DNA from 4 places in the Metabacillus sediminis genome. Region 1 is predicted to be linked to each of the others. Evidence: riboswitches for the same ligand, from Rfam matches in the RefSeq annotation. Region 1 holds a riboswitch; each other region holds the start of a gene.
What was found. Region 1 has a riboswitch for S-adenosylmethionine ahead of WCV65_RS17530 (methionine ABC transporter ATP-binding protein). Riboswitches for the same ligand answer to the same signal wherever they lie in the genome.
Positions count from the first base shown of each region.

Region 2: it holds a riboswitch for S-adenosylmethionine, as region 1 does, so the genes downstream of both, mmuP (S-methylmethionine permease) here and WCV65_RS17530 (methionine ABC transporter ATP-binding protein) in region 1, are expected to answer to the same signal.
Region 3: it holds a riboswitch for S-adenosylmethionine, as region 1 does, so the genes downstream of both, mtnK (S-methyl-5-thioribose kinase) here and WCV65_RS17530 (methionine ABC transporter ATP-binding protein) in region 1, are expected to answer to the same signal.
Region 4: it holds a riboswitch for S-adenosylmethionine, as region 1 does, so the genes downstream of both, WCV65_RS06520 (bifunctional homocysteine S-methyltransferase/methylenetetrahydrofolate reductase) here and WCV65_RS17530 (methionine ABC transporter ATP-binding protein) in region 1, are expected to answer to the same signal.

Region 1 is NZ_CP147407.1:3,351,234-3,353,432, reverse strand. It holds gene WCV65_RS17535 (O-acetylhomoserine aminocarboxypropyltransferase/cysteine synthase family protein) at 1-811, shown strand, start outside; SAM riboswitch class I at 918-1,030, shown strand; gene WCV65_RS17530 (methionine ABC transporter ATP-binding protein) at 1,124-2,149, shown strand; gene WCV65_RS17525 (methionine ABC transporter permease) at 2,142-2,199, shown strand, end outside.
Region 2 is NZ_CP147407.1:4,012,504-4,014,702, forward strand. It holds gene mmuP (S-methylmethionine permease) at 1-1,029, opposite strand, end outside; SAM riboswitch class I at 1,114-1,217, opposite strand; gene WCV65_RS20625 (TetR family transcriptional regulator) at 1,396-1,974, opposite strand; gene WCV65_RS20630 (aldo/keto reductase) at 1,978-2,199, opposite strand, start outside.
Region 3 is NZ_CP147407.1:1,445,290-1,447,488, forward strand. It holds gene mtnK (S-methyl-5-thioribose kinase) at 1-930, opposite strand, end outside; SAM riboswitch class I at 1,027-1,189, opposite strand; gene WCV65_RS07655 (carbon-nitrogen family hydrolase) at 1,266-2,072, opposite strand; gene WCV65_RS07660 (pyridoxal phosphate-dependent aminotransferase) at 2,176-2,199, shown strand, end outside.
Region 4 is NZ_CP147407.1:1,234,343-1,236,541, reverse strand. It holds gene WCV65_RS06525 (YajQ family cyclic di-GMP-binding protein) at 1-421, shown strand, start outside; SAM riboswitch class I at 798-910, shown strand; gene WCV65_RS06520 (bifunctional homocysteine S-methyltransferase/methylenetetrahydrofolate reductase) at 975-2,199, shown strand, end outside.

The DNA.
Region 1 (2,199 bases):
ATCGGTATCTGAAATTGCTCATGAAGCGGGAATTCCTTTAATCATTGATAATACCTTTGCTACACCATACCTTTTCAAACCCATTGACTATGGAGCGGACATTGTGGTTCATTCGGCTACAAAATGGCTGCTTGGCAATGGAACGACATTAGGGGGCATTATCGTGGATGGCGGCAAGTTTGACTGGTCTACAGGCAAATTTCCAGCCTTCGTTACTCCTGACCCAAGCTATCATAATATCGTTTTTGCTGAAGCCCTCGGCGAACTCGCTTATATCGTAAAGGCAAGGGTTCAGCTTCTGAGAGATTTAGGTCCGGCATTAAGTCCGTACAATGCCTTTCAATTTACATTGGGATTAGAGACGCTGCATGTCAGGATGAAGGAACACATTGCAAATACAAGGAAAATCGTTTCCTACCTTCAAAACCATCCCGCAGTTAAGTGGGTATTATACCCGGAGCTTGAAGAACATCCATCAAAAAACCTTGCAGATCGATATTTGCCAAAAGGAGCCGGTGCAGTTATTGTATTTGGAATAGATGGAGGCTTGGAGGAAGGGAAAGCCATTATCAATCATACGAAGTTATGGTCGCATGTGGCGAATGTTGGGGATGCCAAAAGCTTAATTATTCATCCGGCAAGCACCACACATCAGCAGCTCGGCAAGGAAGAGCTTATAGAGGCCGGGGTTTCCGAGGATCTGATCAGATTGTCTGTAGGAATTGAACATTCAGACGATCTGCTTGAGGATTTGGAGGCAGCTATTTTCGCCGCTACAGGAAAACGATCGTTGACTGTCAGCATCAATTGACCGTAAACATTAGTTGTTGACAACTCTATTTTTGCATGATAAACTCACTTTCAGATCTGAAATATTTTTAAAATTTCAAACTATCCCAACTGAATAATAAATTGTTCTCTTATTAAGAGAGGTGGAGGGACGTGCCCTATGAAGCCCGGCAACCATCAGTTATGTAACTGAAGTGGTGCCAATTCACTCAAAATGCTCAGGCATTTTGAAAGATGAGAGAAAGGTATCCTATATTTTAATGCCTTTCTGCTCACTTGTGCAGAAAGGCATTTTTTATTCCTTTCAGATCGGATCAGAAAGAAGGTGAGTGCAGTGATTACACTAAATCATGTTTCAAAAGTATACTCTGTCAAATCAGGGAGCATCACAGCCGTAGATGATGTGAACCTTGAAGTTCAAAAAGGTGAAATCTTTGGAATCATCGGCTATAGCGGAGCAGGCAAGAGTTCTTTAATCAGACTCTTGAATGGTCTCGAGACTCCTACATCGGGAACAATTGAGGTCGCAGGAAACCGGATTGCCGAGATAAAAGGAAGCAAGCTTCGGAAGGCCAGACAGGAAATCAGTATGATCTTCCAGCATTTTAATCTCCTATGGTCCCGCACAGTGGCCGACAATATTGCATTCCCGCTTGAAATTGCAGGAATCCCTGCTTCTGAAAGAAAGGAGCGTGTAAAGGAATTGATCCGTCTTGTCGGATTGGAAGGCAGAGAGAGCGCTTATCCATCACAGCTGAGCGGAGGTCAAAAGCAGCGTGTTGGAATTGCGAGAGCCCTTGCAAATAACCCAAAGGTGCTGCTGTGTGACGAAGCAACCTCTGCACTTGATCCTCAGACAACGGATTCCATTCTGGAACTGCTTGTAGATATTAACCAGCGTCTGGGTCTGACGATTGTTCTCATTACCCATGAGATGCACGTCATCCGCAAAATCTGCCACAAGGTAGCGGTCATGGAAGATGGGAAAATCGTTGAAGAAGGAGAGGTGCTGAATGTATTCAGAAAACCTAAAGCTCCTATTACGAAACGATTTGTCCAGCAGGTTACTGAGCCTGAAGAGACGAAGGAAACCATTGCCCATCTGATTGATTCTTATCCGTCAGGACGAATCGTCCAGCTGACCTTCGTAGGCGATTCTACAGAGCAGCCGGTTGTGACCAGCTTAATTAAAAACTACGATGTTAAAGTGAATATCCTGCAGGGTAAAATATCACAGACCCAAAGCGGGGCTTATGGTGCGCTGTTCCTTTATATCGACGGGGAAGAAACAGAAATGGACCGGGCTTTACAATTCTTATCAGATCATCAGGTAGAAGTGGAGGTGGTTGCCCATGCTTGAGCAATTATTTCCGGAAGTGAATTGGGAAAAGGTTTGGACGGCTGCAGCTG
Region 2 (2,199 bases), 660 kb from region 1:
TCCGGCCATACTGAGAAGAAGCGCATTTAACGGCACGCCGCGCTTCGTTACTTTTGCAAAAACAGGGGAGATCGTTTTCTTATCCGCGAGGGACCAGAGCATTCTGGACGCCGCATACAAACCAGAGTTGGCGGCGGATAAAATGGCGGTCAGGATAACAAAATTCATCACATCCGCAGCATAAGGAATTCCGATTCTCTCGAAAACCGCCACAAACGGGCTTTTCAGCACACCGGCATCCGAGGAAGGCAGCAGCGCAGACAGGACAACAATCGTTCCAACGAAAAAAATAATCAATCGCCACACCGTTGTCCGAATCGCCTTAGGTATGGTTTTTTCCGGATTCGCCGTTTCTCCGGCAGCGATGCCGATCAGTTCTGTCCCCGAATAGGCAAAATTCACAGCAAGCATCGTCATCAGAACGGCAAACGCTCCATTCGGGAACAAGCCTTCATTTGTGAAGTTTGACAGAAAAGGCGCAGGTTCAGAATCAGCCAGAGGAAGAATCCCGATAACGGCAGCTCCACCCAAGATGATGAAGATTACGATGGCTGCCACCTTCACAGAAGAAAACCAGAACTCTGATTCTGCAAAAAATTTAACGGTCACAGCATTTAATACAAGGATCAAAACCGCAAACAGCGCACTCCAGATCCAAACATTAACGGATGGAAACCACCGCTGCATCAGCAGTCCGGCCGCCGTAAACTCCGATCCGAGTGCAACCGTCCACGTCAGCCAGTACAGCCAGGCAACCGTGTACCCTGTTGCAGGCCCAATGTATTTAGCAGCGTAGCTGTGAAAAGCCCCTGTTTCAGGCATATGTACCGATAGCTCTCCCAGACAAAGCATAACAAGGTAAACGACCACCGCACCGACAAGGTAGGAAAGCAGTGTGCCTAATGGCCCTGCTTGCTGAATGGTGTAGCCTGTACTCAGGAATAATCCGGTCCCAATTACACCTCCGAGTGAAAGCATAATAAGATGTCTTGATTGCATTTTCCGCTGAAATCCAGTCTCTCTCTCCATCTTGACTCTCCTTTGTTCCACACCCAGAAAAATGAAAAACGCACCCTTTTCGCAAAGAGTGCGTGACTGACAAATAAAAGAACAAGCTTATCTATCAGGCTATTCACCCGCTGGAATTAGCACAGTGTCTGTACAGACCTGCTGCTGAGGCTTCAAAGGGCCAGTCCCTCCACCTCTCTGGATAAGAAATTATTTTTTTATAACACTATCAATCTATCAGAAAATTGTCAACATTTCTTCAAAAATAGGTACGAACGGGGAACAGATTGCCTTTTTAGATTCTTTTCAAAAACTCCAACTTCAATTTCGTCGCACCAAACCTGTACGATAAAAGCCGGTCTTCCTTCCCCAGGAAAACCGGCTTTCTTATTTTATAATTCCGGAAAGAATCAAATCCCAAACCATTCTAAATTCCGCATCTATATCCGGGGAGGCCCATTCTTTTGCGTGTGCCGGATGATGAAATTTAGCTGTAGCGATGAAGATGCCTTTAGCAGCTGTCTCAGGATCAGCGGATTTGAACTCGCCATTTGCCATTCCTTCTTTAACAATCGGAATGATCTGGCCAACCAATTCACTAATATGAGCGGTTATCACATCTACTGACTCTTCAGCTAGAGAAGTGTACATGCTAAACAGCTCAGGATCTTCCTTTACGAGTGAGTGCTTAATGCCAATCAATGTTTCCACCCACAAAAGGAGCCGTTCCGTTGATGAGCATTCTTTCTTGAAAACTTTCTTCAGGGGCTGAATGATGCTGTGGAGCCACCTCTCAGCCACCGCTTCCCTCAGCGAAGCTTTGCTTGGATAATGGCGGTATATCGTTCCGTGGCTAATATTCAAGGCCCGGGCTACATCTACCACGCTTGTTTTCTCTGGTCCAAAACGGCGCAGCACTTGTTCCGCCGCATCCAGGATTTCTTCTTTTGTTAATTGCTCTGCCATTCTTTATTCGACTCCCAGCATTCCCATTTGTTCAGCTGCATAGCGTGTCCCGGCTACCGCTTCAGCAGGAACCGCCTCTTCAATTCTGGCCAGATCCGCTTCAGTGAGCTCAAGATTCAAGGCACCAAATGCATCTTGAAGCTGGGAACGTTTTCGGGCACCGATCAGCGGAATAACATCCTCGCCTTTAGAAAGAACCCATGCGATCGCAAGCTGTGCGACATT
Region 3 (2,199 bases), 1.9 Mb from region 1:
CTCTAAGCTGTCCTTTTTCCACGCTGCCGAAAATTCCACTTCAAATGTGTTCCAGGCTTTTTCAATGGCCTCGAAAATAAAATCCTGATCCTGTTCTTCTCGAGATAACGCGTTGAGAAGCAGATTTGCGATGAATTGGCCCGGATCAAATCCAATCGGTCCAAAGAAAGCAAATTCAGGATCAATAACCTTTGTTTCCGTCTCACTTACAAAAATACTGCCTGTGTGAAGATCCCCGTGAAGAAGTGCTTCTGCCTCCGTCAAAAACTTTCTTTTCAATTTAGCAACTTCGAGCTTTACGTGTGTATCCTCCCAAAGTTTTTCAGCAGCCTCCCGAAGCTCCGGTTCAAAATCATTGGATTCAAAGTCGAAGAAGGGATCCGTAAAAACGAAATCCTCGGTGATTTTGCATAAATCAGGATTCGTAAATTGCTTAACAAGCCGTTTTTTAACATGTGGTTTCAGGGCGAAATCGCTTGTGTAAAAAAGTGTACGGGCCAAAAACGTTCCGATATGTTCAGCGAGCAGCGGAAGTTTTTTTCTATCCATCAGTGCTTTTCTTGCAATCTGCAAATGTGAAAGATCCTCCATTACAGTAATGGCAAGTGTCTGGTCAGTGTAATAAACTTCAGGAACCAATCCCGGAGCAAGCTCTGCCTGTTTAACAAGGGCGCTGCTTTCGATTCTTGCCCGGTCCAATGTAAGCGGCCACGATTCGCCGATTACTTTTGCATAAGGGAGGGCCTGCTTCAATATAACTCCTTTGCCCGATTTTGGATCGGTTATATGGAATACGAGATTCAAGTTTCCATCTCCGATTTCCTCACAATTAAGAACAAGATTGTCTTCAAAAAGTCCAAGCCTTACTGCAAGTGCTGAGGCAGTGCTTTCAATAAGCGGTTCGTAAAGCGATGTATTTGCGATTGCCATGTAATTTTCCCTCCTGAGGTGGTGATAAAAAATTTATTGAACATGAAAAAGCCTCTTTCATTTTGAGAAAGAGGCTTGAAGAGGCAGTCTTCGCACCTCTTATCTCCCAAAAAGCATTTGCTTTCTGACGGATTTAGCACCGTGCCTTGCGGAGCGATAAGCCCCGGCGCTTGCTGCTGCGCCCCATTTCACAATGGTATTACGGTCGGTTGCTGTTGGGGTCAACGGGCCAATTCCCTCTCCCAACTCTCGATAAGAGTATGTTTAATTTTTTGAATGTTTTAATTGTTTCGTAATCACTTGATGAAAATGTTACCAGCTTAAGAGCAGTACTGTCAATCCCTTTTTACAAATGATTGATAAAATTCCGGACGCCGGTCCTGAAAAACAGGAATTTGTTTTCGAATCCCCGCAATTTCATTAAAATCCAATTCCGCACTCAGTATTTCTTCACTCTCCCCAGCTTCAGCTATTACATTTCCCCATGGATCAATGACGAGTGAATGACCGGCAAACTGATTATTAGGATCAGAACCGGAGCGGTTGCAGGCAACAACATATGCCTGATTTTCAATGGCTCTCGCTATAAGAAGGGATCTCCAGTGGTGAAGGCGCGGAAGTGGCCACTCTGCAGCAACAAAGAGCACCTCTGCACCATTTGCGGCATGCTCGCGCATCCATTCCGGAAAACGGATGTCATAGCAGATAAACCCTGCACAGTGTACACCGTCTAACATAAATAGCCCGCTTTCTCTCCCGCCTGTCAGATAATGATGTTCATCCATCAGCTTAAATAAATGCAGCTTACTGTATTCATGAATCAGATTTCCTTCACGATCAAAGATAAGCATCGTATTGGTTACTTCATGGCCGGATTTTTTCGCAATGGACCCCGCTATCAAATTAACGCTGTGCTTTCTTGCAAGCTCTGAAAGGAAAGCTTTAGAGTCAATGCCTTCTTCATCTGCGATGACTTCAAGTCTTGTCAAATCGTAGCCTGTATTCCACAATTCCGGAAGAATGAGAAAGTCCGGCGCTTCTTTACTTATTGCCTCTTCCATTGCAAGAGACACACGCTTTTTATTCTCTTCAGGATCCCCAAAGGCAATATCGAATTGTATGCAGCAAATGGTTCGTTTCATTTCAGACCAGCTTCCTTCAGGTAAATTTTAGCTTTACTTTTTGTTACTAACACTATATGATTTTGGACTAGAATTTCAAGAATTTTTTGAGAAGGTGAAAAAAATGAAGTTTTTTGAACCATCGCGC
Region 4 (2,199 bases), 2.0 Mb from region 1:
AGCTTTAAAGGAAGTTCAAAACCGCTATGACTTCAAAGGAAGCAAAAGCGATATTAAACTTGAAAAAGAAGAGCTTGTTCTAGTATCCGACGATGACTACAAACTCGAACAGCTGAAAGATGTACTCATCAGCAAACTAATCCGCCGTGAAGTACCGGTAAAGAACATTCAGTACGGCAAAGTGGAAGGTGCATCAGGCGGCACAGTACGCCAGCGCGGCAAGCTCGTTCAAGGGATCGATAAGGACAATGCAAAGCGTATTAACACGATCATTAAAAACTCCGGACTGAAAGTGAAATCCCAGGTTCAGGATGACCAGGTGCGCGTCACCGGAAAAAACCGTGATGATTTGCAACAGGTAATCGCTGCGATCAGACAGGCTGAACTTCCAATCGATGTGCAATTTATTAATTACCGATAATTTTGGTTTGGACCGCTTTGGGTGAGCGGTCTTTTTTATTGGTTTTGGGATATTTTTTGCAGGTTTCCGCATTGATTTCGGATAGTCAGCAATTACCTTTGATAGTCAGCAATTCTTTTAAAAAAGTCAGCAATTATTCCGATATAGTCAGCAATTATTCCAATAAAGTCAGCAATTATCTCAGTAAAGTCAGCAATTACCCTCCCCCCCAGCATTCCCCTTTACATTCAGTACCTTCAGTGACCTCCTGCATTCATTCCCTGTTCATCCGCCCCACATTTAAGACCGTTTTGTAAAAAACCTCCCCTTCCCCCTTGAATGTTTTCGAAAAATTAGGTAAATTGGGAGTAATCTATTTTTAAACAACTCCATATCGTTCTTATCAAGAGAAGCTGAGGGACTGGCCCGATGACGCTTCAGCAACCGGTCATGCAAGCGCGCGTGCCAAGGTGCTAAATCCAGCTAAGCGTTTTGCTTGGAAGATAAGAAGAAGTCCGAATGTTAAAGCCTTCTTCTATAAGAGGGCTTTTTATTTTTAGAGGGGGTATCAGCAGTGGGTTTTCTAGAGGATTTACAAAATGAAATTTTAATAGCGGACGGGGCGATGGGGACCCTTCTATACTCCCATGGGATTGACCGATGCTTTGAAGAATTGAATCTGTCAAACCCTGATCAGGTCCAGAGCATCCATGAGGCATACATCAACGCTGGTGCACGGGTTATTCAAACGAACACATACGGCGGAAATCATATTAAATTATCCCGCTATGGACTGGAAGATGATATCCGGGCCATCAATTCGAAAGCGGCCAGGCTTGCAAGAAAGGCAGCAGGCAGCCAGGCCTATGTTCTCGCTACAATGGGCGGAGTCCGTGCTTTCAAAAAAAGCTCCCATACACTGGATGAGCTGAAACGCAGCTTCCGCGAGCAGCTATATGTCCTTCTGAATGAAGACATTGATGGACTTCTGCTCGAAACCTTTTATGATTTGGAAGAGCTGAAAACGGTTCTTGAAATTGCGAGAAAAGAAACCAGTAAGCCGATTGTCGCCAATGTCTCGCTGCATGAGACAGGCGTGCTGCAGGATGGTACACCACTTGAAAAAGGCTTAAAAGAATTGGAAGCACTCGGCGCAGATGCAGTCGGCCTGAACTGCAGGCTTGGGCCGTATCATATGCTCGAATCACTTGAAGAGGTTCCGCTCCTTGAAAAGGCGTTTCTCTCTGTCTACCCAAATGGCAGTCTTCCATCTGTGGAAGAAGGAAGACTCGTTTATGAATCGGACGAAGGCTATTTTGCAGAAAGCGCCCTAGCCTTCCGTAACCAAGGCGCAAGACTGATCGGCGGCTGCTGCGGTACGACGCCTAAACATATAAAAGCGATGGCTGATGCGCTAAGAGGCCTTTCCCCTATTAAGGAAAAGGCAGTTAAGCAGCGAAAGCCCGTCACTATTCATGAACGGCTGGAGCCTGCCTATCCCCCGCTCCACCAGATTGTGAAGAAGCGCAGGTCTGTTATCGTCGAACTGGATCCTCCGAAAACGCTCAGTTTGGAAAAGTTTTTTAAAGGAGCTGAAGAGCTGAAAAAGACCGGTATCGACAGTATCACCCTTGCTGACAATTCACTTGCTTCACCGAGAGTCAGCAATGCGGCGGTTGGAACACAGTTAAAGGAAAAGCATGATATGAGGCCTCTTATTCACCTCACCTGCCGCGACCGGAATTTGATCGGCCTTCAATCGCATCTAATGGGACTCCATTCCCTTGGACTTACGGACG